2 linked regions of the Chloroflexus aurantiacus J-10-fl genome follow. The protein of the gene in region 1 interacts with the protein of each later gene in a pairwise test. Links are inferred from orthologs where the notes say so. Each region holds a gene or a part of one and is shown on either strand. Other genes may lie near its edges. The genes, in order: dps and CAUR_RS13700.

Evidence for each region.
Region 2: the proteins of dps (region 1) and CAUR_RS13700 interact in binary tests that used the Escherichia coli proteins (3 or more experiments, as listed by UniProt). The link is inferred for Chloroflexus aurantiacus J-10-fl from one-to-one orthologs.

The regions. Positions count from the first base shown.
Region 1 is NC_010175.1:4,002,105-4,017,698, forward strand. Bases 4,717-7,642 are described here. They hold dps (DNA starvation/stationary phase protection protein Dps), read right to left. Parts: upstream 6,463-7,642; coding sequence 5,971-6,462; downstream 4,717-5,970. Other genes in these bases: CAUR_RS15665 (sugar ABC transporter substrate-binding protein), read right to left, coding at 4,717-5,942; CAUR_RS15680 (hypothetical protein), read left to right, coding at 7,258-7,401; CAUR_RS15685 (AAA family ATPase), read left to right, coding at 7,468-7,642. Outside these bases: Asp-tRNA(Asn)/Glu-tRNA(Gln) amidotransferase subunit GatB, read left to right, coding at 1,058-2,512; CAUR_RS15650 (SH3 domain-containing protein), read left to right, coding at 2,509-3,564; CAUR_RS15660 (zinc ribbon domain-containing protein), read right to left, coding at 3,934-4,500; more of CAUR_RS15665, read right to left, coding at 4,650-4,716; more of CAUR_RS15685, read left to right, coding at 7,643-8,496; CAUR_RS15690 (sensor domain-containing protein), read right to left, coding at 9,004-12,303; CAUR_RS15695 (hypothetical protein), read right to left, coding at 12,469-12,885; CAUR_RS15700 (hypothetical protein), read left to right, coding at 13,169-13,681; CAUR_RS15705 (alpha-D-ribose 1-methylphosphonate 5-triphosphate diphosphatase), read right to left, coding at 13,619-14,839; CAUR_RS15710 (phosphonate C-P lyase system protein PhnL), read right to left, coding at 14,848-15,534; CAUR_RS15715 (ATP-binding cassette domain-containing protein), read right to left, coding at 15,550-15,594.
Region 2 is NC_010175.1:3,473,471-3,488,911, reverse strand. Bases 5,163-7,935 are described here. They hold CAUR_RS13700 (ATP-dependent Clp protease adaptor ClpS), read left to right. Parts: upstream 5,163-6,272; coding sequence 6,273-6,599; downstream 6,600-7,935. Other genes in these bases: CAUR_RS13695 (serine hydrolase), read left to right, coding at 6,656-7,935; CAUR_RS13705 (VWA domain-containing protein), read left to right, coding at 5,163-6,212. Outside these bases: CAUR_RS13710 (GAF domain-containing protein), read left to right, coding at 1-3,381; more of CAUR_RS13705, read left to right, coding at 3,495-5,162; more of CAUR_RS13695, read left to right, coding at 7,936-8,176; CAUR_RS13690 (hypothetical protein), read left to right, coding at 8,173-10,110; CAUR_RS13685 (hypothetical protein), read left to right, coding at 10,115-10,492; CAUR_RS13680 (choice-of-anchor I family protein), read right to left, coding at 10,926-12,542; CAUR_RS13675 (LamG-like jellyroll fold domain-containing protein), read right to left, coding at 12,784-15,159. UniProt on the Escherichia coli protein: Involved in the modulation of the specificity of the ClpAP-mediated ATP-dependent protein degradation.

The sequences.
Region 1 (15,594 bases):
ATCTCACCACAGAGACACGGAGGACACAGAGAATGGGTGTAACCCGGATTGCTACCGTGAGGGGTGACGTATGACATCTACAGGAACTGGCGGCTCTTCACATCGCGCATGTGGTTACACTCTATGGTGTTGCGTGCAAGGTTGTGCTGTTCAGCCTGGCAGTCAGCCGCCGAGGTCTGCTCACAGCGTAGGTGGCAACTTGGATTATACTAGAACTTGTTTCAAAAAACATCTACCAGAAGTTATCTCATTCTACCGACCGACTCCAGGATCGTGACAGGCACACCGCATCCGCGTGACCAGCCGGATCAACAGCATGCCACGCACCGGATCGTAAGCACGGCTGGCGCGGCAGCATGGCTGCCGCACTCCAAACGACGCAACACACGGATGATGGGCGAGCAAGGCAACCAATGCAGCACGTGATGGCACTGGAGATGGTTATTAGAGCGCGATAGGACAGCTTTTTATGACATAAGTTCTAACTCAAGTTGCTACCTTTATCACCACAGAGACACGGAGGACACAGAGAATGGGTGTAACCCGGATTGCTACCGTGAGGGGTGACGTATGACATCTACAGGAACTGGCGGCTCCTCACATCGCGCATGTGGTTACACTCTATGGTGTTGCGTGCAAGGTCGTGCTGTTCAGCCTGGCAGTCAGCCGCCGTGGTCTGCTCACAGCATACGTAACAACTTGAGTTGAGCAACCACAACGTCCACCGCAACCAGGAACTCCGGCGCAGCGCTCAATGCTCCCCACTTCCGCACTGCAGGAGAAGGAGCGGGGATGAGGACGTTCTGGTCGTCCTCAAGTCCTATCCCTGCTATACGCTCGAACGTTCTGCCCGCCCTGCAAGCTGGCGGGGACAGGTAGGAAGACTTCTCTATGACCGGCAGGATGCTCGGTGCGACACGCGCGTGGCGTCGATCACGGTCGGTGTGGAAGCACGGCTTCCGCACTCCAATCATTTACCCGTATATACCACGTAGTCGCGCCATAAGCCGAAAAACCGGGTACAATAGAGGCGATGTACCATTACACGAGGAAGCCTATGCCAGAGTATATCGCCACTATTGGTCTTGAGATTCATGCTCATGTGTTAACTGCCTCGAAGATGTTCGATGGATGCAGTACCGATTATGCCGGTGCACCGCCGAACACACGTGTATCGGTGGTGAGTCTCGGTCTCCCTGGTGCACTACCGGTACTGAATGCCCGTGCGGTAGAGCTTGCAGCGCTCTGTGGGCTGGCGCTCGGCTGTCGGGTGAACGAGCGCTCAATCTTTGCCCGCAAGTCGTACCCTTACCCCGATCTGCCGAAGGGCTTTCAAATAACCCAATACGATGAACCACTCTGTAGCGATGGTGCTATCGAGATACGGACTGCTGCCGGTGAGGTGCGTCGCATCGGTATCGAGCGGCTGCATATCGAAGAGGATACCGGTCGCCTGATTCACAGTCCTGACGGTGCCTCACTCATTGACTACAACCGCAGTGGAATGCCACTGATGGAGATTGTTACCCGACCTGATATTCGTACTCCTGAAGAGGCGCGCCTGACGTTCGAGAAGATTCGGCAAATTCTGGTCTGGATTGGTGCCAACAGTGGTAATCTCGAAGAAGGTGCATTGCGCTGTGATGCCAACGTGAGTGTCCGCCCGGCAGGCTCTGAACGCTTTGGGGCGAAGGTTGAGATCAAGAATATCAATTCGTTCCGGTTTGTGGAACGGGCATTGACGTATGAGATCGAGCGCCAGATCCGCATTTTAGAAGCCGGTGGTACTGTCGAGCAAGAGACGCGCGGCTGGCGAGAGGATCTTGGCCGTACCGAAGGGCAGCGCTCGAAAGAGTACGCGCATGACTACCGGTATTTTCCCGAGCCTGACATTCCGCCACTGGTGCTTTCGCCAGAATGGATCGCTGCTCGCCAGGCTGAATTACCTGAGCTGCCCGATGCCCGCCGGGCACGGCTGATGGCAACCCACGGCCTATCGTGGCAAGATGCCGATTTGCTAACGCAGGAACGGGCAATTGCCGATTATTACGAGGCGGCAGTCGCAGCAGTTAACCGTCCTGATGGCGCAAAAGAGGTTGCGAACTGGGTGTTGAACGAAGGGTTCCGTTTGCTGAAGGATCGGGGCGAGCCGGCAACGGTGCTGATCGAACGGATGCCGGTACAGCGATTGGCAACGCTCATTGATCTGGTACAGCAGGGCACGATTACCCGCGTCGTGGCCAGGCAGCTCTTCGAGGAGGTGTTTACGACCGGCGCCGATCCGGCAGCACTGGTGGCCGAGCGTGGTTTGACGCAGATTAGCGATGATGGCGCCTTGCTGGAAGCAGTACGTGCAGCGCTGGCCGATGAAAAAGCGGCAAAAGCGATTGCTGAATATCGCAAGGGTAAGACAACGGCCATCCAGTTTCTGGTGGGTATGGTCATGCGGGCAACAAAGGGGCAGGCGAATGCCCAGCGGGTACGTGAATTGTTAGAGGCGGAACTGCAATGACGCTGGCCGGTGACGAGTCTACTACAGTCAATCCACTCACGCTGATGGAGTCGGCGCGGGAAAAATACACCCTGGCGCGAGCGCGTCGCGAGGTACCGGAACTGGCCCTGCTCAGCCTGCATGGTGCGATTGAGGATACGTTGCGTGCTCACCTTTTGCGCATCAGATCATCGGCAGCGCTCGGCCCTTTTGCCGGTGTCCTGACGGCGATGCAGACGCTTGATCAGGCGCCACTTAGTCCAGAGGAGGTTGATGCTGTCCAGCGTCTGCATCGACTGCGTGGTCGGATCGCCCGTGGCGAGCATCTGGCGGTGACCGGTGAGACTCTGGCGGCCTATCAGCGGCTGGCGGTCATGCTGTTACCCCGGTATGGGGTGCAGGTTGTACCGCCAGCCGAACCGGATCGCCCTCGATCAACCCGACCCTTGCAGGCGCGGACAACGCTGCCTGACGATGAGCCGGTGCAGGTACGTCTCCGTGATCGCCATACGCAGTACGATGATGCACGGCGGATCCGGGCACTCGGTGATCGGGGTCTGTCCGATCCGATGGCTCGCAATGAGCGTGTGCCGGTTGTGCCGGGCTGGATTGCTCCCACCTTGATTATTGTGAGCATTTTTGTGATCGGTATGGCAGTTGCCCTCTTCCTGCAAAACCCAACGCCATCGGTGTTGCCGACGGTCACTGTTGGCGGGTTGTCGCCGGTACCGACCGGTCAGGCTCCGGGATTAGCACCAGGCGAAACACCGATTACCGGACAAACGCCGTCGCCTGCATTTGCAGACGTTACGCCAACCACTGAAGCACCACCAACTGCTGCTCCGACAGGACTGGCAGTTGGAAGGAGAGCGACTGTCAGTAGCGAAATACCTGCTCTCAATGTTCGGGTTGAGCCGGGGACCAATGCGGCAGTTCGAGTTGCTCTGGCACCCGGAACCGAGGTGGAGATTATTGCCGGCCCGGTTGAGCGCGATGGACTGACGTGGTGGCAGGTGCGGAGTGCCGGTATTGAGGGATGGTGTGCCGGAGAGTTGTTACAACCATTACCGTAAATAGTGGTATAATGGGAAGCCGAACAGTTACGGTATGGTGCGCCGGAGTGGCGAAAAGGCAAACGCTGCGGTCTTAAAAACCGCTGGGGGAAACCCCTTACGGGTTCGAGTCCCGTCTCCGGCACCATGGTGCGATGAAGAGCGGCCATCATGGTCGCTCTTCTGATTCTGTTCAGAGTGGGGCGAAGTCTGATGGCACGGTTATTCTATTGAGCGATGACATCAGAGCAACTCTGAGCGTAGGGTAATGTTAAATCTTCATGACAGTTTCCTGCCATCGGGTCTATGCACGACGCAGATCGTCCGGCGAACCCGGCTGTAGGGGCGGGTGCGGTAGGGGCGGGTTTAGAACCCGCCCCTACAATCCTGTTACGAAGGAGTCCGGCGTGTCCAGCGCCAGCTTTCCAGCAGAAGGGTGAGGCCAACGAGCAAGAACAAACCGGGTAACAGTAGTCGTGGTATGAGAAACAGTACCCCTAGCCCGAACAGCCAGATGGCGTTACGAATGCCCGAGGTAAGTGTTCCCCGCCGCAGGTGAATGATCATCTGGGCAATGCCGAGTACCATGAGAAAGTTGGGCCAGATCATCGGTGGTAGCCGGAAGATGACCGGGATCAGGAGTGCAGCACCGATGAGCAACAGGGTAATCCCTGCATCAAACTCGTCGAGACGTGCCTGTCGTGGTTGAGGTGGGGAGACGGTACGTGGCACGTTGCTGGCTGGTTGTCCGGCACTACGCTGAATGGCTTCGCCGCAATACACGCAAAAGCGCGCATAGGGTGGATTGGCGGTGCTGCATACCGGGCAAGTAATGGCTGCATCAGCCGTCGGTGGTAGCTGAATGGTTTCACCGGTTGCTACACGTACCGCAGTGCCACATTCGATGCAGAAGCGAGCATCATCGGGTAATACTGTGTTGCAGCGGGGGCAATGCATAGCCTTCCCTTTCTATGCTTACCGTGAAGTGCAGGGTCACGATTCGGTCAACTCAGGTGGGCTAAAGGCCCGTGCGCCCGGTTTGCTTCGCCTCGTTCTGCACTCTGCAAGAGTCCGGCATGTCTGTCAGTATGACGCTCATGGCCCGGCTATGGTTGCACTATTCGCCGTAGACAGGCCAACGCCTCCCGTTGCATCAGGGCGGGTGCTTCGTTGAGGGCTATGTCGCCGATGGTGACGCTGTACAGGTAGGACTCAACACCGAAGATAGCACAACGCGCTGCCGGTGTGGGTGGTAGGCCAGGGGCACTTGCAGCGTGAACTGCCGCTGCTGCACGTCGTGGATCGGATTGAATGCTGGTATCGGTAAGCAGGCTGCTCAGGGCGGGTAGCCTCCCTAGTGCTGCACTCAGGCGTAGTTGAACCTCCGGTTGATAGAGGGTCTTGAGCAGGGCAGTAATATCGGTGGTGGTAGCCTGACCAGCGCGATGGCGCATCAGGAGACTGCCACCGATTAAAGGTTGGGCCGGAGCGCCGGCAAAGGCCGGCAATGGGGCAACTCCAATCTGAAAGGTGTCACTGATCGTCTGATATGTCTGCCATGCCCAGTCGCCATCAATCGCGTAAGCCGCCATTCCCTGCGCCAGCAGACGTTGACCGCGGGCGTAGCTGTCACCATTGCGAGGCGCGGCCCGGTACAGGTCGCGCAGCAGGGTCAGGGTGGCCGTCATTGCCGGTGTATCAAGCGTCGGTTCGCTGCCATCGGGAGTCGTGAAGGAGCCGCCGGCAGCGTAGAACCACGGGGCCATCCAGCGCGCTGCGCCCCAACCCTGCACAAAACCGGCTCGCTCTGGAGTGCGTGCGGTCTGGGCTGCCGTGACGAGATCGGTGGCTGTTGTCGGCAATGCGCGGTCGGGCTGATACAGCAAGAGGAGCATATCTTGGGCTGTGATTGGTGCACCCCATACCGTGGTGGATTCACCGGCAAGGCTGCGCAGGCCGGGTAAGAGATCGGCGGGGAGATCGATGTCCAATGGCGCCAGTGACTGATCGGCTAACAGCCCGACCAGCCCCTCTTGATTGGCCCAGATCAGGTCAGGTGGGGGTAAGCCAAGCAAACGGTCGGTAGCCAGACTCAGCAAGAGGCCGTCTGGATCGCGTGGAACGATCAGCACTTCGATGCCTGCAATCTGTGCTGCCTGCTGCAATGCATCCGCGACAACGGCCTGTGCTGCGACCGGTTCTGCCACCCAAACAGTAAGCTGACGGGGAGCGGGTGTTGCTGTTGGTGCCGGTGTCGCCGTTGGAATCGCGGTGTTGGTTGGAAATGGTGTTGGTGTGGAACGGATCGCGACAGGAGATGCCACGGCGGTGGCGGTTGGTGCAGGTGGCGCAGCAGCACAGGCAGAGCAGATCAGGGCCACGACGCATAACAGCGTCATGGCACTGATAGACCGTAGGTGTACGCTGTTATCCTTGCAGATGTGCCTCAAGGAACCAGAGGTCTTTATCGATAGCACGGGCAATCTCGGTCATCAAATCAGCCGTTGCCTGATCGCTTAGCTCAGTCGCAAAATCGATCCCCTGGCGGGTGGTTTGGGCATATGCGGCAAACCTGTCGGCGAGCGCCGCCACATGGCTCAGGCCGTCAGTAATATCGGTGGGGTATTCGGGTATCCGCGATGCGGCAGCAGCCATGCGAGCGGTACCTAGCGGCATCCCGCCCAATGCGGTAATGCGCTCGGCCAGCAGATCGACAAACCCATTCAGCCGAGCGGCAAGCTCGTCGAAGAGTTCGTGAAGTTCCAGAAATTGTGGCCCTTTGACATTCCAGTGCGCCTGTTTGGCCTGGCTCATCAGATCGAAGGTGTCAGCCAGTTGTTGGTTGAGCATAGTAATCAGCGAGCGACGGCGCTCGACGGGAATGTCTATACGGGTAGCAAATTCCGTAGTCTGTGCCATGTCTTCCCTCCTTCCTCTTCTCGTCTTACCCAAAACCGTAGTGATGACGGTTGGTTGTGGCGATGACAGCAGGAAAGGGTGTCATCACTGATGCTTTCATCATACCAGAGTAAGGGTAGTTTTGCCAGTCCGGGGGTTATACTACACGTAACTCAAGTTGCTACCTTTGTCACCACAGAGACACGGAGGACACAGAGGATGTGCATAACCTGGTTTGCTACCATGAGGCGTGATGAAGTGCGTCCATAAGAACTGGCTGCTCCTCACATCGTTTATGCGGTAATGCCACACGGTGTTGAGGGCAACATAGCGCCGATCCTGGCAGTCAGCTTCCGTGCCTGCTCACCGTGTAGGTGGCAACTTGGGTTACACGTATGGAACATGTTTCGATGGCAAAGATGCGATTCGCTGGTGCAACCCTCTCGCTCTGAGGGGTGGGCTGGGGGCAGAGGCCCGTGTAGAGCGCATTGCGGTGCCGGTGCTGGATGAAACCGGCTCAACATCTGGAAAGAACGAAACGTGTCGTGATGGCAAAGATGCGATTCGCTGGTGCAACCCTCTCGCTCTGAGGGGTAGGCTGGGGGCAGAGGCCCGTGTAGAGCGCATTGCGGTGCCGGTGCTGGATGAAACCGGCTCAACATCTGGAAAGAACGAAACGTGTCGTGATGGCAAAGATGCGATTCGCTGGTGCAACCCTCTCGCTCTGAGGGGTGGGCTGGGGGCAGAGGCCCGTGTAGAGCGCATTGCGGTGCCGGTGCTGGATCAGGCCGGCTTAACACCTGGAAAGAATACATAGTGATAACCGCAGATCGGATTGCGGTGGCGATGAATTTCACTCCTGCCGGCTCACGGGCGCTGGTAACAACCGGTCATCCGATATTTGCGACCGGTTTGGGGGGAACTGATGGGTACTATGTGACGATGCCGTGGGGAAGGTAGCATACGGTATTGTCACTAGCGAGGCACACATTGCGCAAGAGCGAGTATAATGCCGATGCTCCAGGCATGTCTTGTGGGCAACCCTGGTATTCGATTTGGAATGGGGTATTCGTTGTGTCAACAGTTTCCGAAACAGCAATTGCCGAGATTCATCGGGTCACGACCGCGATTCGTGAGCAAATTGGCCGTGTTATTGTCGGTAAGGAAGCGATCATTGATTTGTTACTGGCCGCTTTGCTATGCGAAGGTCACGTGCTGCTTGAAGATGTGCCGGGTACTGGTAAAACGACGCTGGCGCGCACGCTGGCCGGTACGTTGGGATGTACGTTTCAGCGGATTCAGTTTACACCGGATTTGTTGCCGTCTGATGTAACCGGGCTATCGTTCTTCAACCAAAAGATCGGTGAGTTTCAGTTTCGTCCCGGTCCGATCTTTGCCCAGATTGTGTTGACCGATGAGATTAACCGGGCCACGCCGCGCACTCAGAGTGCGCTGCTCGAAGCGATGCAGGAGCGGACGGTGTCGATTGATGGTGAGACGCGCCCGTTGCCGCGTCCCTTCCTGGTGATTGCGACGCAGAACCCGATAGAGCTGGAGGGTACCTTTCCGTTGCCGGAAGCGCAGCTTGATCGGTTTTTAATCAAGGTCGCTATGGGGTATCCGAGTGCAGTGGAAGAAGAAGAGATTGTGCAGCGGTCGCTGACACCAGCGGGTAATCTGTCGTTAGCGCCGGTTGTGAGTGCAGAGCAAGTCAGAGGGTTGCAGGAAGCGGTGCGTGGGGTTGCGATCAATCCACCGGTACGGCAGTATCTGGTGGCGATCACGCGGGCGACCCGTGAGCGGGCCGAGATCGAACTCGGTGCGAGTCCACGTGGTTCGTTGGCGCTCGCTCATCTGGCACAGGCGCGAGCAGCGATGGCGGGACGCAGTTTTGTGTTGCCGGATGATGTGAAGGCGATGGTGGTACCGGCGCTTAACCATCGGCTCATTCTGACCGCCGAGGCGCGTCTGCGTGGGCAGACGACGACCGCCATTCTCGAACAGATTCTGGCTCAGATACCGGTGCCGGTAGAGGGTGAGGGAGTGACGGGGTGATGGTTGTGTGTCGCTTGTCGGCAGTCCAACCGGGTATGTGGAAGCATGGCCGGTCGGTCATGTGCCAGAGCGGTGGTGTCTCCGTGCCTGAGACGAGAGTCACGTAACGACATGGTTCGCGCTGTGACCTGTGCCGGATCGCAAGTACGGCTGGCGCGGCAGCATGGCTGCCGCACGCCAAATGATGCGTCACAGGCAATCCGGTCTGGGCAGCAGTATTCCCTCCGGCGCAGATGCACCCTCGACCCGCAGCGGTACCGCTACCCTAGGCGCCGGATCGCGAGTACGGCTGGCGCGGCAGCATGGCTGCCGCACGCCAAACTGTGCGGCACGCGCATGACGAGAGGGAAAGGCAACCAATCCAGTGGATGATTTCAGCGCAGATGGATGCAGGTGCTGCTCGTTTCCATAACGGCTTGCCCGGTGGAAACGCCGTTCTTTGTCTCTGCACACAGGTCACCGTTAGTGTGACGGTGCGATCACGAGCGGTAACTTCTGGTAAACTACTTAATCTGCCGGGGCACGACCATTCTGTAAGCGCAAAATGGTAGGCCAGACCTCATCTGCCGGGAGTGGATGCGCAAACAGGTAGCCTTGCAGGATGTCGCAACCCATGCTGATCAGCGCCGAGCGTTGTTCAGGTGTCTCAACCCCCTCGGCGATCACTGCCAGACCCAGGCTGTGGGCCAGGTTGATGATTGCGCGGAGGAGTGCACGGCTGTTGGTGACCATATTGCTTTGCTCGTCGATGGCCCGCACAAACGCCTGATCAATTTTCAGTGCATCGAGGCGAAGCTGGCGCAGATAGGCCAGTGAAGAGTAGCCGGTACCGAAGTCATCGAGCGCGATACGTATACCAAGTTGACGTAACTGATCAATCTGGCGGGCAGCATAGATTGGGTCATCGAGCATCACTCCTTCGGTGATCTCCAGCTCAAGCCAGTTTGCCGGCAGCCCACTGGAATGTAAGATCGCAGCCACTTCAGAGACAAACTCGGGTCGTAGTAACTGCCGGGCCGACACATTGATACTGATGCGCAAGAGAGGGTAGCCGGCCTTGTGCCAGGCCATAGCCTGGCGACATGCCTCGCGTAACACCCAGGAACCGATCTCGATGATCAGATCACTCTCTTCGGCAATAGGGACAAATTCACCCGGTGGGATCAGTCCGCGTTGTGGATGATGCCAGCGCACCAGTGCCTCGACACTGGCAACCTGTTCGGTAACCAGATCGTACTGTGGCTGGTAGTAGACGATCAGTTGCTGACGTTCAATGGCGCGCCGCAATTGAACTTCCAGTGCCAGCCGGGTATGAGCACGGCGACTATGTTCGGGCCGGTAGTGTAAAAACCCGCTTCGTTTAAATTCCTTTGCCCGATGCATTGCACTGTCGGCATTTTTGAGCAGCGTCACACTATCGACGCCATCGCGTGGAAAAAGACTGATACCGATACTGGCGGTCAAACGCAGCTCCTGTCCTTCATGGATATACGGCGTCTGCAATGCATCGAGGAGACGTTGAGCTGCAATATCGGCCAGCCGGGCATCGGGCAAATCGGGCATCAGCAACAAGAACTCATCACCACCCATCCGACCAAGGGTGTCTTGTGGACGGACGCAGGCGGCAAATGCCTGACTGACGTGTTTCAGGAAGCGATCACCAATCGGATGGCCCAGCGAGTCATTCACCTGTTTAAAGCCATCGAGATCGATGAAGAGCAAAGCAACCGTATGTCGGCGTTCACGTGCATCACGCAATGCCAGCTCGATCCGCTCCTGGAGGAGATGGCGATTCGGCAGACCGGTCAGAGGATCGTAGCGCACCTGATAGTGGAGTTGGGCATTCAGTCGGGTATGATCGGCGATCAGGTTGAGCAGATCGGTAATAACACGGAGCAGCGACTGATCACGTTCTGGCATCCAGTCGGTTTGGGTGTGGAAGATAGCCAGTGCGCCATCATCACCGGCGAGTGGCCAGAGCCAGCAGCCGGTAACACCGTACTGGCTCAGTTCAGTCCAGTGGGTATGTACATTAATCGAGATTGGGGTTGTGGTGCGATGGTGATGGGCAAGTAATTGTCGAATGCGTGCTTCAAGGCGTTCAGCTTCATCGAGTAGTCGTTCACTTGAAGCTGTTGCATGCCCGTCAATGCCTACCCATACCAGCCAGTGCGGTCGTTGCCGTTCGATCAACTCCACCAGCCTGGTCAGAACTGTGGTTACTGGACTATGTTGCAGGAGGAGCGCCAGGATTTCTGAGCGATCATGTTCGAGGAATGCTGCCAGTTTCTGCGCACTAATATCACGATGTAACGCGATAAAGTGGGTAGTTTGTCCATAATCATCGGTGACCGGTGACAGACTCAGATCAACCCAGATTGGTTCACCGATGCGCGTGTAGTAGAGCAATTCAAGGCGAATCGGTTTGCGCTGTTCCATTGCCTGCCATAGAGTTTGCAGGCTCATCACATCGGTAGCGGGGCCGTGCAAAATGCGCAGGCTACGTCCGATCAACTCATGGGTGGCATAGCCGGTCAGGCGGCTACAGGCTGCGTTCGCATAGCGAATAAATGGCCCGGGTGAATATAACGGCTCTGCATCAAGGATCAGTACAGCATCATTGGTATGGATCACAACCGACTCGAGCAGGCGGAGGCGCTCCTCAACCTGTTTGCGGCTGGTAATGTCACGGACAACAATCAGCGTACCACCATTTGCCAGTTCATCGTGGTGAAGCGGATCAATGCTGACATCGACGATGATCGTGCGACCATCGGGTAAGCGGTGCAGGAGTTCACCGCGCCATCCTGGCGTATGGCTGAGCGGGTTCCATTCGACGGTCTGCGCGGGTAATGGCTCAGCGACAAACAGGCGTGAAAGCGGTTGATCCAGCACCTCGGCGGGATTGACGCCGTAAAGATAGGCGGCCATGTCATTCAAATAGACAATTGCACCACTGCGATCAGTGACAATCACCGCCTCGTTGATTTGGGACAAGACGTGGACTTGCAGGTGGAGGCGACGCTCGGCTTCAATCCGGTCGGTGACATCGTAGCCAAAAGACAGTACTTGCGGTTCGCCTGCACCTTCGATCAGAACTCCCTGTACCTCAACTGCACGCACCACATGATCGCGGGCATAGATGTGATAGAGCATAGGAGGAAGAGGTTGACCGTTGCGTAATGCCTGCCGGCGTTGCCACATAATCGCGTGTTCGTCAGCAGCCAAAAATTCGGTAATCGGACGGTTCAACAGCTCTTCAGGGGTGTTCACACCAAAAATGCGTGCGCCGGCGGGATTGCAATAGCGGATAATTCCATCAGGCAGGCTGCTGATGATAATCATCATTGGTGCCAGTTCGAGGAGCTGGCGGTAGCACACATGATGGCTACGTAATGCATAATCGGCAGCCAGCAATGGGGTGATGTCGTAGCCACTCAGCACAATGCCGTTAATGCCGGGATGTTGCTGGCGATTACACGACCGCAATTCAAAGATACGCCAGCTCCCGTCGTGATGCTGCAACCGCACCCGCAAGGGTTGAGATTGATATTGACCGACTGTCAGTTGACTGAGATGTTGTTCGACAGCAGTGGATTCGTCAGGATGCACTAATTCGCAGAAGTGGCGGTTAAGAAGCGCAATCGGTTCGTAGTCGAGTAGAGTAATAAAGGATTGGTTAACAAAACGAATAGTATGATCAATATCAAGAATAACAATGATTTCAGCAATACATTCCAACAAACCTCGCCAGGTTGTTGCGATGTCATCATAATCGAATTGAGACGAGATAGTGTTGTCAGTCATACTGGCAGTGATAATGTGCTGATTTCTTTACCGACCTCACGAGTATACCGCTTTTACTGCATGACGTTACAAGAGTGTATACAGAAATAGATACCTGCTCCTGCATGAATAAATTGTTAATCAAGCAGGAGCAGGCATCGGTGTGCTCAGCTACATTTCTGGCGATCAGGTCAGTAGTTGCCACACATCGAATCCTAATGAAAAGAGAATGATAAACAGAATAACACTGGAGAGTGGGAGCATATCAAAACGGCGCGGGTGACGGGTTTGCCAGAAGTAGCGTAAACTGCGCACGAGCATGGTTATTGCCAGTAGATCAAGCACAATAACGAGGGGGAGTGAAATATCAGTCGTCAACCCGATCAGCGGTAATACCACCGGTAGCAGCACATACTGAAGCGTGCAGCGGGTCGCTGAGATGAAGAGTGAGAAACTAAAGGCTCGCTCGCCTGGCGTTGCCGGCACTACTTCTTCCTCGTCACCCACATCATTGTTCAGCGGTACTTCGGTTGATGCCGGTGGTGGCGAGAGGAAGAGTAATCGGTCAAATACACGGTCAAGGGTGTCGGTAAGCGCTGACATAGGCATTGTTATGTAGACGGACTATGAACTACATTCTACTATGTATTATACTGTGTTTTCCTGCAATGCAGTGCAGGGTGATGTGGGCAAGTGACCGGTGTGCGAAAGTATATTGGAAACGCGATCTATCCGATGATCCGGGTGATGGGTATGCATGGAAAGCTCTCGTTGTGATTGTATTCGTTCTAATACCAGATCTGTTCGCAATACCCTCATCATCGCACACCGGTATTGCAGTATACTGATACAAGATGAATGCTTTTGATACCGTGTACACAGGTCTATGCGTTATCTCAAACCGTTTCTGGTTGTCCTTCTGCTGCCACTGGCCGGGTTATGGTGGTTCGGGAGCAATGTTTTGATAACCGAATGGCTGCTCGGTCATAGTGAAGGTTTTCAGCGTTTTGTCATCTGGCTCATTTCTACCTTACAGAGTAGTGGTTACGTCACTATTATCTTGCTCGGTGTAGGGTATGTTCTGATTAGCCTGCTTGAAATGCTCTTGTGGCCAACCGGTACGCTGACCCGCCGCTGGGGTGTCTCGGCCCTGATCTTCTGGCTGGCCCTGGTTGGGATCGAAGCCATCGGTACCTTCAACGGCTATAGCATTCGCTACACCGGTATGCTGGCGATTGATGGAATGCCACCGCCGGAGTGGGGGCGCTGGCTCAGTGGCATTCCGGTTGCGTTGTTGTGTGCGTTCGCTCCTGAAGGGCTTATTCGTTGGGCCTTGTTACAGGTTTGGGCCTGGTGGCGGCAGTGGTCTGTCAGGCCGGTTGTGGTGAGCAAAGGGTAAGGGGTTGTGTTGTTCTGTCCACGTATACACAGGTATGCCGGCGACAAAGACCTGTTGGACAACCGGGTCTGGCATCAGGCGCACGCAGATGAGGTCGGCACTGCGTCCCGGTTGAATACTGCCAATGACGTGATCGAGGCCGACCGCCCGTGCCGGGTTGTAGCTGACCAGGGCTACTGCGGCAGGAAGGCTCAGGGTACCGCGATCAGCCAGGCGAAAGATAACCGGTAAGAGTGAAGCCGGATAGTAGTCGGCGCAGAGCCAATCGACGACACCGGCTTCAATCGCGCTCAATGCACTCAGATTTCCGCCACTCGATTTGCCACGCAGAACGTTCGGTGCGCCCATGCCAACCGACATCCCACTCGTATGGGCGGCCTTCGCTGCACTCATCGTCGTTGGAAATTCGGTAATGTGGATGCCGGATTCTGCCCATCGGGCAATACGCTCCGGCGAGTCGTCATCGTGGCTGGCTATCGGTAAGCCATGATCGCGAGCGATGCGCACCACCTGATCAATCCGATACGGAATGTCGGCCTGTGCGGCCCGTTTACGGGCCAGAATTTCATCAATTTCATCAGCGCTGCGTCCGGTCGTCTGCGCTACATAGGCCCGAAAAGCAGCTTCGGTTGTGTATTGACCCTGGCCTGGACTGTGATCCATGATCGAGACCAGGCGCAACAACGGATGACCGGCAATCGTCTTGAGGGCAACCAGGCCGCGATCACTGCTGATTTCGACCCGAGCGTGTACCAGATGCCGTGCCCCGCAGTGCCGTTCGCTGGACAGGCGGTGAAGAAAATCGTAGACGAAGCGTTCGCTCCGGACACCAAATTCAGCATCATCCAGTGACAGCGCATGAAACTGGCAGGTGACGCCACAACCGAGTAAGAGCCGATCCGCAGCGTGGATCGCAATCCCGACCTCAATTTCAACCCCAGGACGCGGCTGTACCAGTTTTTCGATAATGTCACAGTGCAGATCGACCAGGCCGGGTAGCAGGTAGGAACCACTGAGATCGAATTGGGGTACGGTCGGTGTTTGTGGATAGCTACCCTGTCCGATGGAGCCGATTTTACCGTTTTCAACCAGCACCCATCCGCTATCGACTACCCGGTCAGGCAATACGATGGTTGCATTCGCTAGCAGAAACTGCACACACCACCTCACTCGTTAAACGTCCACTTACGGTCGGCATACGCCCCCAGGCCGGCCAGATCGTGAGAGACACTGATAATCGCTGTCCCATCATGTTGGGCAGCCTGGATCATCTCAATCACGATCCGTTTAGTTCCTTCGTCAAGACTGGCAGTAGGTTCATCGAGCAGTAGCAGCCGTGGTCGGGCAATGAATGCCCGGCCCAGATTGATCCGTTGCTGTTCACCACCACTAAACGTGACCGGACTGGCCGGCCATAGCGACCGGGCAATGCCCAGCCGTTCCAGCCATTCCTGTCCGATGTGTCTGGCTGTGGCGCGATCCATTCCCTGGCGGTAGAGCGGTTCACAGATAGTGTCAAGGGCCGATACCCGTGGCAGAACGCGCAAAAACTGTGAACAGAACCCAATTTCGCGTTCGCGGAGATGCAAAATGACATCGTCCGCCGCCAGTCTGAGATCAATCCGCCCAAATTGTTCTGAGGAAAACCAGATATGACCAGCGTCGGGGATATAGGTGCGATAAATGCACTTCAGAATGCTGGTTTTGCCCATTCCACTGCGACCATAAATGAGAAGGTGTTCGCCGGCATGCACTGTCAGGTTCACATCGCGCACCGGTGTAATTGTGCGACCGTCGATCAGGTGCAGGGTGAAGGATTTAACCAGATGGTCTACTTCGAGCAGTGGCTGCATAGATTGAGATCACCTTTACAGGGCTGATGAGACAAGCAACTGTGTATACGGATGCTGCGG
Region 2 (15,441 bases), 530 kb from region 1 along the record:
CGGGAATTAGCCACACAGTTAGCAGCGCGGCGCGAAGAATTAGCGGCACTGAGTGAACTGGCGGCAACACTGGTCGATACACGATCCCTGCACGAAGTCCTGGATCAGGCACTGGCTATTGCGATTACGACCCTACATTTCGATGCCGGTAATGTTCGTCTCCTCGATGAGACGGGTTCGCTACTGGTGTTGTGCGCACAGCGAGGGTTTGCCCAGGAATACATTGAACAAACTCGTCAAATCCCGCTCGAAATCAGCCCCTTGCGTGAAGTGGTTCTGAAACGACAGCCACGAATTATTGACCGTGACTGGCAGGCTCGTTACGATCCGGCAACATTTCCTCTGCATCTCTTCCCGCCCTTCGAGTCGACCATCAATATGCCACTGGTGGTCGGAAGTCAGGTCCTGGGAACATTGAGCCTGTTTGGTTTTTCAGCACGCGAACTGGCCCCCCATGAGCTAACCCTGGCGCAGGCGGTGGCGAACCAGATTGCGATCCTGGTCGAACATAACCGACTTACCGAACAACGTGAACGTCAGATTGCGGAATTACGTGCATTGCGTGAGATCAGTCTGGCTGCCTCAACGGTGCAGACGACACGCGAATTGCTTCAGCGGGCGGCATTGGGTTTGCAGAACTGTATCAATCTCGACGCTTTCACGATGGTGATCTACGATCCGGTTCGCCATCTGATTAGTGACGGGATTATCCTCGATGAAGGAGAGTTTTTCGATTTCTGGATCGGCCAACCTCCGCCGCCACGTTCACTCACCGCCCGTATTCTGCGGGAGCGGCAACCGATTTTTTTACGCGACCTGTCACACGAGATCAGCTCATTGCCTGATGTCGAAGGGGTCATCATCGGTGCTGAACGAATGGCGCGGTCGTGGATGGGGTGGCCCCTGCTCGACCGTGATGGTCAACCAATCGGCGTTGTCTCGGTTCAGAGCTATCAGGCCAACGCTTTCACGCCTCGCGATATGGAGTTTCTCGGCAATGTTGCCGCCCAGTTATCGTTGCACGTCAAGAATGTGACGTTGCTAGCCCAACGTTCACGCCAGATTGCCGAGCTGCAAGCGATTAATCAGATTGGCAAGCTGGTTGCAGAATCCTACGACCTTGAGCGCATTTTGAACGAAACCCGGCGGGTTGTGGTCGATTTGACAACCGCATCGGTCTTTTACTTGCTGCTCTGCGATCCGGTTTCGCGCCGGGTACAGCATGCGACATTTATTGAACACGACCGCCAGATCGGGCATGATCTGGTTGGTAAACCACCGCCACCATCCTCCCTTTCTGACTGGCTCCTCACCCATCGCCAGCCCCTGCGCTTTGATGATCTGGCGGTTGAACGTGCCAGAATCCACGCAATGGGGATCAAACCGCACCAGATCGGCTCGGTGCATCTGATGCGCTCGTGGGTCGGGGTGCCTATCCTGTCTTACAATCAAACCGCTATCGGGGTGCTGGTACTCCAGGACGAGCGTCCGTATCGTTATGATGATGATACGGTTGATGTGCTGGCTCAGATTGCCAACCTGATTAGCCTGGCCGTACAAAAAGTACAGTTGTTTGAAGAGCGAGAGCGTCAGGTACGCGAAAATGCACGTCTGTTCGAGGCTGCGCAGGCCCACGCAATTGCAGCCGAACGCCAGGCAGCCCGTATGGCACTGGTTAATCGCATTGCCGGCTTGCTGGCTGCTCACCTTAACCAGCAAGAGATTCTCGAAATTGCCACTCGTGAACTGGTGCAGCTCTTCTGGGCCGATCACACCGGCCTGGTGCTGTTTCAAGACGAAGAAACCGGGATTGTGGCAGCAGAATATCCACCAACCGGGATTGTCGGTTCTGTGATTGATCTCTGGCAGAATCCGCTGGTTGATGCCTTGCGCACCACTCGTCGTCCACAGGTCATTCTTGATATTGAGAGTGACCCACGGGCAGCGGTATCACGCGAGCGGTGGCGTGAGATGGGGGTGCGCTCGCTGGTGATTGTGCCGTTGATCAGCCGTGATCGGGTGTTTGGCTCGATTTCGTTTGACAGCTTTGGCGAACCACGCTCCTATGCCGACGAGGAGCTGGAACTGATGATGACGGTAACAACCTCGGTGGCGACGGCTTATGAAAATGCATTGCTCTTCGCCGCTGAACAGGAGCAGCGCCGTACTGCGGAGACACTGCGCGAAGTTGCCCGCGTCTTGAGTTCAAGCTTCAACCCCCACGAAGTCTTACAGCTCGTGTTGGCAGAGCTGCGTAAGGTTATTAATTACGATACATCAACCATCATGTTGCTCGATGGGCCAATCTTGCGGATTGCGGCTGCCAGTGGTTGGCCCGCTGATGAAGTGCCGTTAGGGCGAACGCTACCGGTTGCCGATAGCGGTGCCGGCCAGGTCGTTCGCGAGCGACGCCCTATCTTATTGGTTGCGCCACCTGATCGTACAATCTGGCCGCCCGGCGATATGGGTGAGCATATTCTGACCTGGCTGGGGGTACCGCTTATCGCAAAGGGGCGTGTGCTTGGCGTATTAAATATTGATTCATACCATCGCAATGCCTTCAACGAACGTGATCTGGAGGTTGCACTGACCTTTGCCAACCACGCAGCACTGGCAATCGAGAATGCGCAACTCTACCAGGAGTCGGTGGCCCGGGTGGAACAAGAGATGGCGATTGCACGCCAGATTCAGTTAAACCTCTTTCCACAGGAGTTACCGGTGTGTCCTGGACTGCGGGTCGCAGCCCGTTGTTTACCGGCCCGTGAGACAGGTGGTGATTTCTACGATGTGATCGATCTTGGCTCACGGATTGGGGTCATTATCGGTGATGTGAGCGGGAAGTCGTTACCGGCGGCAATGTTGATGGCGGTTGCCCGTTCCACTGCTCGCTCTGAAGCGCGCAATCATGAATTTCCGCGTCTGGTGCTGGCCGAGACCAACCGCTGGCTGGTCGATGATGTACCACGTAATACCTTTGTCGCCCTGGGATATGCGTTGATCGATCCAATCGCGCAACGCTTGATCCTGGCGAATGCCGGTCAGTTGTCACCGTTGCTCCGCCACGCCGACGGACGCACGACCTTCCTGGAAACCGCCGGCGCATTGCCACTCGGCATGCAACGTGATGCCCGCTACAATCAGCTCGAACTCGATCTGGCTCCTGGCGATACGTTGGTGTTCTATACTGATGGTGTGGTTGAAGCCCAGAATCGTGAGCGTGAGATGTTTGGCTTTGACCGCCTTGAACGGTTGGTGCGTCATTTGGGACACCTGGAACCCGCTGATCTGCTAGAGCGGCTGTTATCGGCAATCCATGGATTTACCGAAGGACGAGTCGCTCACGATGATATGACGCTGGTCGTTGTGCGGGTGAACCCATAGGGTGTGTTGACGCTATCTGCGTCTTCTCAAGCTGTGGGTTCTGTTTACCCGGCGTCATTTCCTCTCAATACGATGGTACGGCATACTGCACTACTATCCTGGAACGGAGCTGAATGGTGCTGAGCGTTGTTGAGCCGGCAGCATTATGGCTGTTTGTGCTCGCCATTCCTCTGCTTGGGCTGATCTGGCTGGGTCGTACTGATCTCCACCGTCGCCTTGGGCGTGTGCGATTATGGTTGCTGGTGGTGGTACGTTGTCTGATCCTGGCAGCGCTCGTATTGGCCGTGGCCGGCCTTCAGATCGGTCGACCGGTGAATGCTACCGCCACGGTTTTTCTGCTCGATGTTAGCGACTCAGTCTCACCTGCCCAACGGGTAGCAACATTCGATTTTATTGAGCAGGCGGTGGCTACCGCCGATCCCGACGACCGTATGGCCGTGATCGTGTTTGGCGCACGAGCAATGGTCGAGCGCGTGGCCGAACCGCCCCGTCCACTGAACCGGATCGACGCGCTGGTAGCCGGTTCACGCACCAATATTGAAGACGCCATCCAATTGGGACTGGCAATTTTGCCCGATGCGATGCATCGACGGCTGGTGTTGATCTCGGATGGCGGTGAGAATGCAGGTCAGGCGTTAACAGCCGCTCGTTTGGCGGCTGCCCGTGGCGTTCCGATTGAGGTCGTCATCCTGTCGGCGGAGCGCGGCCCTGATGCGCTGATCACGGCCTTACAGGCACCGACGACGGCTGACATCAATCAGAACATTCCGCTAACTGTTCAGATTGAAAGTGAAGTCGAGGGCGCGGCGACGGTGCAGTTGATCGCTGATGGTCAGTTGCTGGCCGAACAGTCCGTGACGGTGACACCCGGTCGCAATCAGATTGCATTTTCTGTACCGGCACGCGAGAGTGGGTTTCGCCGCTTTGAAGCGCGTCTGATTGCTCCCTTCGATACCCAGCCGGCCAACAATCGGGCGGTGGCATTTACCTTTGTCAGTGGCCCACCGCGCGTGTTGTTGTTAACGGTGGGACCGGAACAGGCACTGGCACTGGCCGAAGCATGGCGTGCCGGAGGGATTGAGGTGACGGTGCAGACACCGATGCAGGCGCCGGCCAATCCACTCGATTTGCGCTCCTTCGATGCGATTGCTCTAGTTGACACACCGGCGAACGCGGTTTCGCTGGCACTTCAGCGCACCCTGACGACCTACGTGCGCGATCTGGGCGGTGGACTGCTGTTCATTGGTGGCCCCCAATCGTTCGGCGCCGGAGGCTGGCGTCGTTCTCTGCTCGAGTCGTTATTTCCGGTTTCGCTTGATCCGCCATCGCGCGAGGAACGCTTCGATCTGGCGCTGACGCTGGTCATCGACCGCAGCGGGAGTATGAGCGAACTCGTGGACGGTTTGCGCACCCAACTCGATCTGGCCCGTGAAGCGGCATTTCAAGCGAGCCTTGGGTTATCGCGTCAGGATCAGCTCTCGATTATCGCCTTCGATAGCGTTGCCGATGTGATTTTACCGTTGCAACCACTCCCTGATCTGGCGACAATTGAAGATGCGCTGAGTCGATTATCTGCCGGTGGCGGCACAAATATTCGTAGCGGAATGGCACTGGCAGCCGAGACCATTGCCACGGCTGATGCCCGGATTCGACATGTGATCCTCTTGACCGATGGTGTCTCCGAGACTGAATATGCCGATCTGGTTGCCAACCTGCGCGCACAAGGGGTTACGGTCAGTACGGTGGCGATTGGTCTGAATACCGATCCAGAACTCGAACGAGTGGCGCAGATCGGTGGCGGTAAATACTACGTTGTTCGTCAAGCCGAAGCTCTGCCACAGATTCTGCTGGAAGAGACTGTCCGGGTGGCGAATCGCGATCTGGTAGAAGAGCCTTTCACACCTGCACTTGCATTACCGACACCATGGCTGCGCAATTTCAGCGCTTTGCCACCACTGCAAGGGCGGAATGTCGTTGCCGAACGGTCAATCAGTCGGGTGCTCCTGGTCGCCGATGACGGATCGCCGCTCCTGGCGACGGCCCAGATCGGTGTTGGGCGGGTGCTGGCCTGGGCAAGTGATATGACCGGACATTGGGCGACTGCATGGTTATCCTGGTCAGCATTTCCCCGTTTTGCCGCCGGATTGGTGTCTGAAGTACTCCCACTCAATAGTGATGATTATCTATCGCTCAGCGCAACGGTAACCGCAGATCGAGTTGAAATTGACCTTCAGGCCCGTGATCGCAGTGGATTGCCTGTTGAATTGGGCGAGATTCGCAGTCGCATTAGTGGCCTGGCCGATGAAGTCGTGCCAGATTTTGTGCAGATCGCGCCTGGACGGTATCGTGCGATCACCACCATCGATCAGATGGGAGCGTATCTGGTACAGGTGAGTGCAACTGACCGCAACGGGATGCCGCTCGGCACGGTTGCCACCGGTCTGACGGTGAACTACTCACCGGAGTATGGACAGTTTGCGGCGAATCCTGGCCTCATGACCGAACTTGCAGCATTGACCGGTGGTCAGGTTAATCCGCCGCCAGACCTGATCTTTGCTCCAACAGAACGTTCGGTGTACGAGGTCTGGCCGGTAACCATGCCTCTAATCTGGCTGGCACTGGCATTATTGCCAGTAGACATTGCGCTACGTCGACTCTTTGTCGCAGTGCCCGACTGGCGTCCTGTTGTCATCCGCCGACCGCAGCGCAAACCACCGGAGGCGAAACCATCTTCATCAGCGCCAGCCCCAACCTCTACCTTACCGCAAAGCGACGAAGAGCGGATTGCCGCACTACTGGCAGCGAAACGACGCCGTCGCCGGGATGAGTGATGCTTTATGCTATACTGCCAGAAGGATTTGATGGTACAACAGTAGTTGACGGAGGAGCCCATGTCAACTGAACAACCAGCAGTCACCGTGCGGCCTGCCGTCTCATTTGCGGTTGCCAGCGATGAGGAACTTGAACGGCCGTACCGGGTTATTGTTCAGAACGACGACGTGACTCCCATGGATTTTGTCGTCATCGTGTTGCGTGTCTTTTTCGGGCTTGATCTGGCCCGTGCCGAACAGGTGATGCTTACTGCCCATTATGAAGGGCGTGCGCTGGTAACGGTACTCCCGTTGCAAGAAGCGCAAGAGCGTGTCTATCAGGCTCATCATGCAGCCCGCGAGGCCGGCTACCCGTTAACCTTTTATCTTGAGCCTGATGAACAGTAACGTTTCCGACCTGGTACATGCGTCCCGCATTTTGAAAGATGGAGTTTTGCCCAACTATGAATCTCCGGCCCCGTTTGTTTGCCATTGCCCTGATTTGCATGGCTTTCATTGCCGGGTGTACATCAACACCTCGTGCTTCAATGCCCTCTGAACCGGTGCTGGCTGCTGCGCCGACGCAACCGGTGATCCCTACCCCGCTTCCGACACCTGTACCGGTCTACGCCGACGGCACTGAAGTTGCCGGTGTGCCGATTGGTGGCTTGACGGTTGCAGAGGCAGAAGCAGCACTGAGCAGTGCGCTGTCGGCGAGGGTAACGCCGCTGCGACTGGTTGCCGGTGCATATACGCAGACAATTGAGCCGACGGCAATTAATCTGCACGCCGACCCGGCTGCATTGCTGGCTGCGGCAGCGCCGGCGTTGGGGAGTAGTACGCCGGTACGTGTACCACTCCAGCTTAGCTTCGATGAAACAGCCCTCCGTGAGCAGATGACGACGTTTGCTGCCGAGTCGGCTCTGCCACCCCAGGTCACAGTTATCACGTCAACTGACGTGTTGTCACGGAGCTTTGCCTACATTCCCGGCCGGGCGATTGATCTCGACCGCTCGCTGGAGATTGTGAGCGGCTTGCTACGCCGTGGACGGGCAACCGAACCGATTGCGCTGACTCTTTGGCCGACTACCGAACAGCCGCGTGCTTCGCTTGAACAACTTACCACCCAGCTCGAAGAAATGGCTGAGGCATGGGATGGTGTGGCTGGGGTTTATCTGTATGATCTCGCCACCGGCGCTGAAGTCGCGGTGAATGCGCGCAGTGTCTTCCCCGGCGCCAGCACGATCAAGACGGCTATTATGCTCTATGCCTACACGAAACTTGAAACCTTTACCGAACGCCAGTGGCGGCGCATGCGCCTCATGATCATCGAGAGTGACAACCTGGCGGCAAATGACATACTGGCTGCCGGCGCCGGTGGTACCGGTACCGATCTAGCATTTCGCGGTGCCGAAGAGATGAGTGATATGCTGGCCGATCTTGGTCTGGAATATCTCTATCTCTACGTCCCTTACGAGTCGACCGATTACATCCGGCTGTACAACGTCAGGTATCGCTGTGGGCCAAGAGACCCGGTCGGCGAGCCGCCGTATACCGAGACCGGTTGCGCACTGCGGGCAACTCCTTACGCTATCGGGCAGATCTACCGCATGATTGACGAGTGTGCACGCGGTGAAGGTGTGCTGCTTGAGAAATTTGAACTGCTCAATCCAGATCGATGTCAGGAGATGCTCGACTTGCTGGCTGAGAATGGCGACAATAGCCGGATGGTTGCCGGTCTGCCAGAGGGAGTACGGGTCGAGCACAAATCGGGATGGATTGACAACACCCAGGCTGATGCCGGGATTGTACGCTCACCCGGTGGTGATTATGTGTTGGCCGTGTACGTCTACAAGCCACTGGGAGATCGGGCAGCCTGGCCCGACTCGCTGCTCGGCGGAGCAATTGCCGATTTCAGCCGTCTTGTGTACACTGCCTACAATCCAATTCAAATTGATCCGGCTTCACAGGGAGACACACCATGACCGGTCTACCCATCAAGCGCATGGTGCTCTACAAACACGGTGTTGGCTATTTTGAACGACAGGGCACCTTCAGCGGTGACACCTTAACGCTCACCTTTCCCCTGACGGCAATGGACGACGTGTTGAAGAGTCTGGTTGTCATTGACCGCAGCGGCCAGGTGCGCAACATCGACTTTGCCACCCCTGAAGACCGCGCCGCGCTGCTGGCTCGCGGGAGCATTCAGCTCTCGAACGAACGGAGCCTGCTCGATTTGCTGCGCGATCTGCGTGGACGCACTGTGCGCCTGACCCTGACCGGCAAACAGGGCGAGACGATCACCGGTCAGGTGATTGGGATAGATGTCGAAGATGAAAAACCGCTGCGTCGAGCTATTGTGAGTCTCTACCTCGCGGAAGAGCGGGTGGTGCGTCCGTTTGCGCTCGATGATCTGTTACGAGTTGAACTTGTCGATGAAAAGGCGCATCACGATCTGTCCTTCTTTTTGCGCGCTGCCCAAAACGACGAGCGCAACCGCACGGCGACCGTACACCTGACACCGGGTGAACACGATCTCTTGATCGGCTACGTGGCGCCGGCACCGGCCTGGCGGGTTAGCTATCGTCTGCTCTGCGAGGATGGTGCCGATGGTGCGTCACGCTGCTTCCTCCAGGGTTGGGGGCTGTTCGACAATCAGCTTGAGGAAGATTTGGTCGATGTTGCGGTGACGCTGGTTGCCGGCCAGCCGGTTTCGTTCCGGTATCGTCTATACGAACCGCAGACGCCGGAACGCCCCTTGCTGGGTGATGTACCGCGCCCACAGCCAAAACCGATGGCCCGTATGCGGAAGATGCCGGCACAGGAATACGACATGATGCTGGAAGCAGTGGAAACGATGGCACTGGCAGCACCTGCCCCCGCTCCCGCCCTGACCATTGAGACGGTAACCGACAGTGTACGTGCGGTCGCGGTGGGTGAAGATCAGGGGGCGCTCTTTGCGTATCGGGTCACGCAGCCGGTCAGTGTCGGACGAGGTCAATCGGCAATGGCGCCTATCGTTGGATCACAGATCAGCGGGGCGCGAGAGCTGGTGTACAATCAGCGTCGGCTGGACAAACACCCCCTGGCCGCCATTCGGCTCAAGAACGAGACTGACCTCACCCTGGAGCAAGGGCCGGTCACCGTGCTGATCAATGGCGAATACGCCGGTGAAGCGGTACTACCATTCACCCGTGCCGGTGCCGGGTTCACTGTCTTCCACGCTGTTGAATTGGGGGTGACGGTACTGGAAACGACGCATGAGACCCGCCATCTCCACGGGATTCGGCTTCACGATAGTGATCTATTGATCGATGAATATATGCTCTTGTTCCGGCAATATACGATCATCAGCACTCTGCATACACCATCTACCGTGATCATCGAGCATCACCGCACTGCTCATACCGAACTGATAGACACACCACCGCCCCTCAGCGAAGAGGGTTTCATCGCACGTTGGGCAGTGAATGTACCGGCTGCTGATCAAACGGTGTTCACAGTGTGCGAGCGACGGCTACTCTCGCGCAGCCAGTCAATCAGCAGTCTCACCGGCGAACAGTTGCAACACTTCCTCCGCGACAAACTGCTCGACGAAGCGACCTTTCAGCAGCTTAGCGGAGTGCTCAAACTCTACCGCCAGATTGACAAGGCGCGCAGGATGATCGCCGAACACGAAGTCGAACAGCGACGTATCCTGGAGCGCCAGCAACACCTGCGCCAGACCATTGAACCACTGCGCAGCACTGGTGAAGAGGGGGCATTGCGTCAGCGTTACGTCGCGACCCTGGCACAGCTCGAAGATCAGTTCGAGCAGATCGCCAGATCAATAGCCGAACAACAGACCACCATCGAAAAACTCACAGCGCAGATCGAACGTCGGTTACAGCGCCTTTCTGCACTGAAACGTACAGCGTAAACCCATGATGCGCGACTACCGGACATTCTTTGCCATTGTGCTTGCCAGCCTGGCCGGGTGGATTATTGCTGTCGCAGTCTACACCCAGATCGGTGACAATCGCAGCCCGGAACTCTTGCGCTGGCTGGCATTGGTCATTCTGATTACACCACTCAGTGGCTTGCTCGGATGGATTGCTATCCGGCGCCACGAGTGGCGTCTGGCCGCTGCGTGCTGTGGTGCGCTCTACTTTTTCACGCCCTTCGTGGCTGCCCGCATCGAAACCATCCTCACCCCCGATGCGGCGCGCCAGACGGTAGGGCCGCACACGGTCTATTTTGTCAGTGTGCTGGCATTACACCTGCTCGGTGGGCTGGTGCTGGCCTGGTGGCGGGGAAGGTGATCGAACGGATGACAGGCAATGTAGGAACGTGATCCTTGTTGCTACTGGAACCTGTTGTGAATGTTGTAGGTCATACGTGAAATCATCCATCCCCTCAGGAAGCAACCCTGCTTGATAGTATATCTTCCACACCTCACGGATCGATTCCGTCTGTCTGGAGTGCGGAAGCCTTACTTCCGCACTCACTGCATGTTACGCCAGATGCTTATAGCTCGATCCTGAGCACAGCTATTCCGTTGGTCCATTTGAGTGCAGCATGTTACAACATAGTGGCATTCATGCCCATTATTTGACTATCACGGCAGTTGGTTTGTCGTTTATGCTGCAATAGGCAGTGGTGAGGTTCAGATCGATATTCGTCCAACCTTACACCCCCTCGCGCTCAAGCGTACTACCTTCGATGGCAAATGTGCATAACAGGCTCTGATACCAGTTATGAGCGCTGAATAATTGGCATAAAGACTCGCCAGCCTGCCTCGTATATGCTGACTGTCCCGGTAATCTCATTGGCCAGGAAAAGTAATGCCCGTCCGGTTGGACTCTGGTTTGCCGGTATGAAGAGAACGATTTCTGGGCCACTATCCGGACCAACAGTGTCACCGCTGAAGGTGCGATTGTTGACATATTGCACGAATGTCGGCATGTCAGGTGTGCTCACATCGAAGATCATAGCACCACCCTGCCGTTCCAGTGCGACAAATGCGTAGGTTCGACCGCCGATCACACCAAGCGTCAGCCCCTCTGGTTCGGGACCTTTGTTATCGCTCCGGCTATCAAAGTCGTTTTCATCATTGTTACTGTTGAAAAATTCAGGATACGTTGCAGCAACGATCCTCTCAATCTGGTCGCCACTGTCGAATACTAACTCGCCGTTACCGTTCCAGATCGAGAAGGAACGAGCACCAAATACGTGAATCTGGTCAAATTGACCATCGTTGTCGAAATCACCACTCGCATTACTAACAGTCAGGCGGCCCAGGGCTGTGTTTGCTTTCAGTGCAGTTGCATTCGGAAATTCGGTAGGATCGAGCTGATAACTGTTGCTTCCCAGGCGCACCTCTTCATTAAAACCACTGTAAGCTCGTGCATCGCCCTCATTAACAGTTACCAGATACAACTGACTTCCAACCGTGTAGGAGGCAATTGCATCCGGTTGGTACATACCGTAAACCGGCCAGTTAGCAATGTTGATGGCATTATCCCTGTCACTGGCATCCAATCCATTGCCGGCCAGCAGATGATTCTTTAAACCGAGTGAGCGCACCCACTCGACACTGGAAGTTTGCAGGTTAATTCTGGCAATGGCATTATTCTCCTGGAGGGTAACATACGCAGTCTGGCTGTCAGCAGTTACCGTGATATATTCAGGCTCCAGATTCTTTTGCACTGCATCAGGATCACCTGCAGTTGGCCCAAAGATGCGGGTATCCGTATCAAATTGACTCCGTCGGGCACCGCTAATCTCGAAATCGGCAAAGCCTATACTAATGACATCAGCATCGGTCAAGGCTGAAATATCACCGTCGACTGGGATAACACTGATTGTTCCATAGGGATCAATCGTGTAGTCATCATTTGGCTCGCCTTCGTTGGCAACTAACAGGCGTGCGCCATCCGGGGTGAATGTCAACATATCAGGTAATACACCAACCTGAACCTGATTGATGAACTGTCCCTGGGCATCAAAAAAGACCACCGAGCCGGGATCGGTTTTCGGATCAGCTTCAACTGCCACCACAACCAGATTGCCCCGTACTGCAACACTATTCGGTCCAGCACCGTAGGCAGAGAGATCGATACGATTGGTGCGAGTCAGACTGGGGGTATCGCTGAGCTCGACGATATCGAGTGAGTTATCGGCGCTATTCGTTACGTACAAGCGATTGTTGCTGACCGCAACAGTTTCAGCAGAAGCTTCGCCAAGACCGGTTGAATACGTAGCAAGAAGCGTGAATGTGGGGTGGATTGATGACGCGAGGACGGGCAGTGGAAAAATCACAACGAGCAACAGCACAGCAATGACGAACGTGGTCAATTTGCGTAGATACATGGCAACCGTTCCTTTAAGCTTACACACGGACACATGCATCTACCAATATAAAAAAGTTGTATTAAATGAGTGTAATACCGACATTAAGCATTGATGATGTGTATGCTTTGAATAGTGTATTAATGTAAGGGTGGTCATCTTCAATTGTGTGTAACGGAATGATCCAGCACGCCGATGGTAGGGTTTCATTCCCAACAGCTTCGGCAGTAGAGCTTATTGCCGGTGCTGGCAGGCAACGCAATCACCGCTGCATCAACGGCACAAAGACCTGATGCCACAGCGGGACAGCCATCGGCTCACTAACCAGTCCTGTTGCATCACGCACACGGACGAAGAGCTGGCGGGTTTCGCCAGCCTCCCATCGCCAGCGGATTTCCGGTACCAGCGGTAGCCAGGCTGCCGTGGCGAAATCGGGGGTGGTACTCAGTTGTACATCCAGTGGTGTATCTTGATCGTGGGAATCGAAGCGCAATCGCACAGTGTCAGTTTCGAGCCACTCAGTCTGGATGCCGGCACGTGGTGGCAGATTGAGCGTTACTGTCTGCGATACAACAGTCGTGTTTCCCGCTCGATCAACGTAGGACACCTCTACCACATGATCGCCTTCAACTGACGGTAAACTCCAGCGATAGCTGTCGTAATACGGTAACGGATCGCTCTGCTCACCGTTAATGCTCAACGTCACCGCAACAATGCCACCGTTGTCGTCCATAGCATTGGTGTCAATGCGGATTGTGGGTTCATTGACAACGACCGGATCGGGGGACAGGGCTGGTGCTGTGGCAAGAACAGCAATTTCGGCTGGTGATAAGGGATTAGCAAAGATCGCCAGGTCGTCAATTGCCACGCCGGCAGCGGGACTACCGGCGCTAAAGCGTCCGATATACAGCAGCGCACCAGGAAGATACGGTAAGACGGCGTTATTCCGCTCGGCAACCAACACGCCATCGATGTAGAGGGCTTTATACCCATTCGCAGCATCCCAGATCACCGCAAAATGGTGCCAGCCGGCACTCAACGTATCCGGTACGCTCAGCAGGTCTTCGCCGCTGGTGGCATCACCCACCGTCCAGAACGTCCACTGCGCACGACTATCGGTTCCAGACCGATCCCGGCGCAGGGCCAGGGTTCCAGTATAGACAGGCACCCCTTCCGGTTCGGCACTCGTCGCAAACAGATAGTGGCGATTAAGGCTATTGCCGGGGAAGGTGGTCGGTATCTCAACCCATAAACTTATGGTTCCTCGTTCAAGATCGAGGTTGCCGGTCGTGGGTAAGGCAACGATGGCGTTGTCGCTCACCATTGCCTGACCGAAGCGACCGCCGGTAAAGCGTGGATTGCCACTGAGGTATGGGATGCTCTGACCAACTGTCTGGAGCGCATGCCCATCGAAACTCACGGCAAGGCGGAGATGGTCGGGCGGTGCGACACGCATCGTACCAATTGGCGGTGTGGTGTCAGACACTGGTGGCATGTAATCAGGCGGTGTGAAATCGTAGGTGCCGATTAGATCAGGATGCCAGAGCCAGGTACTGGCTGCACAACCGGCGTAGGCCGGGCAGGGATCGGGGCCGGGGCCGAACCAGCCATACGGATCAACCTGTTTGCGAATACCCCCTTCCCAGCGCCGGACTTCAAAGTGCAGATGCGGAGTTCCGCTCACCCCACTGGCACCGCTCACACCAATCTGCTGACCGGTTGCAACGCGCACCCCATTGCCCTCGTTGAAGATGGGTGCAAATGCACTCAAATGCCAGTAGACGGTCTCGTAGCCGTTGGGATGAACAATGACAACGCCAAGACCCCGTGACTCACGAAACGCATACGCCGTACCACTTGCGGCAGCAAGGATCGGAGTGGAGAACGGTGCATCCGGGAAAACATAATCATGACCATCGTGGCTATTGTATTGCACGTTTCGCCGGCCAAGATAGTCAACCATTTCATTGTTGCCATCACCCCCGGTATCGACCATTGGGTAAAGATGATCGAAGTAGGCAAGATGGTTGACCCGCGTACCCATCGGCCATGGCGCCCGTAACCAACCGGTAACATCGGTCGTCACCACGACAGGTGGCGCGAGCTGACCATCGAAATAGGTACGAAGTGCCGCTGCGGTTGCTTTCACTGCTGCCAGCCATGTCACCGAATCACGGCCCTGAGCCAGAAATCGCTTCATGGCAATCCACTCAGCCGGCTCATCAAGTGAGATGGTGAGTGTCAACCCATCTTGTAATCGAATGGTTGGCGGTTGCTGATACGGTCCCAATCCAGCCCGTAATTCCCGGTTAACCCATGTGATCTGTTCGGCGAAACCGGTAGGGCCGTGCAGGCCGAAGGGGTGACTCAAGGCGGTTGCTGGCGGAGCAGGATCGCTGATTAGACCCGCTGTTGCTTCGAGCAGGGCCAGGGTAAGGAATGGACTGACGCCGAAGTAAATGCTCTGCTCTTCGATAATCTGGGCCGCAGGTTTCCCGTCAACATCGAGTTCTTTCAAGGGGCCGGGCTGCCGGGCGAGAAACTCAGCCACGCTCCATCCACCGGTCGGCTGGGCGTGGACCGGATTGGCGATAACAACGAAGCTCACGATGAGCAGCCAGGAGGCGAAGCGATGCATAAGTGACCGTATGCAGCAATGGTTCGATGTTGTACCTATACTACCATAACGTCATTGTGAGGCAAAGGTTTCCTGGATGACAAAGTGCTAAGGTTTGAATTAACGGGATGCTTTACCAGCACACCTTACCTCTCCAGGAATGCAACTGCTGCCATGTCGGAACACTCTGGCACAGACTTCTGGTTTCCCCTCTACCGCGCACAGAGGAGTGGAGGCAGGAAGCTCCAGCGCCAGCTTCTGGTCTCCCCTCACCCGTGTGTAGGCTATGCATTACCCATAACT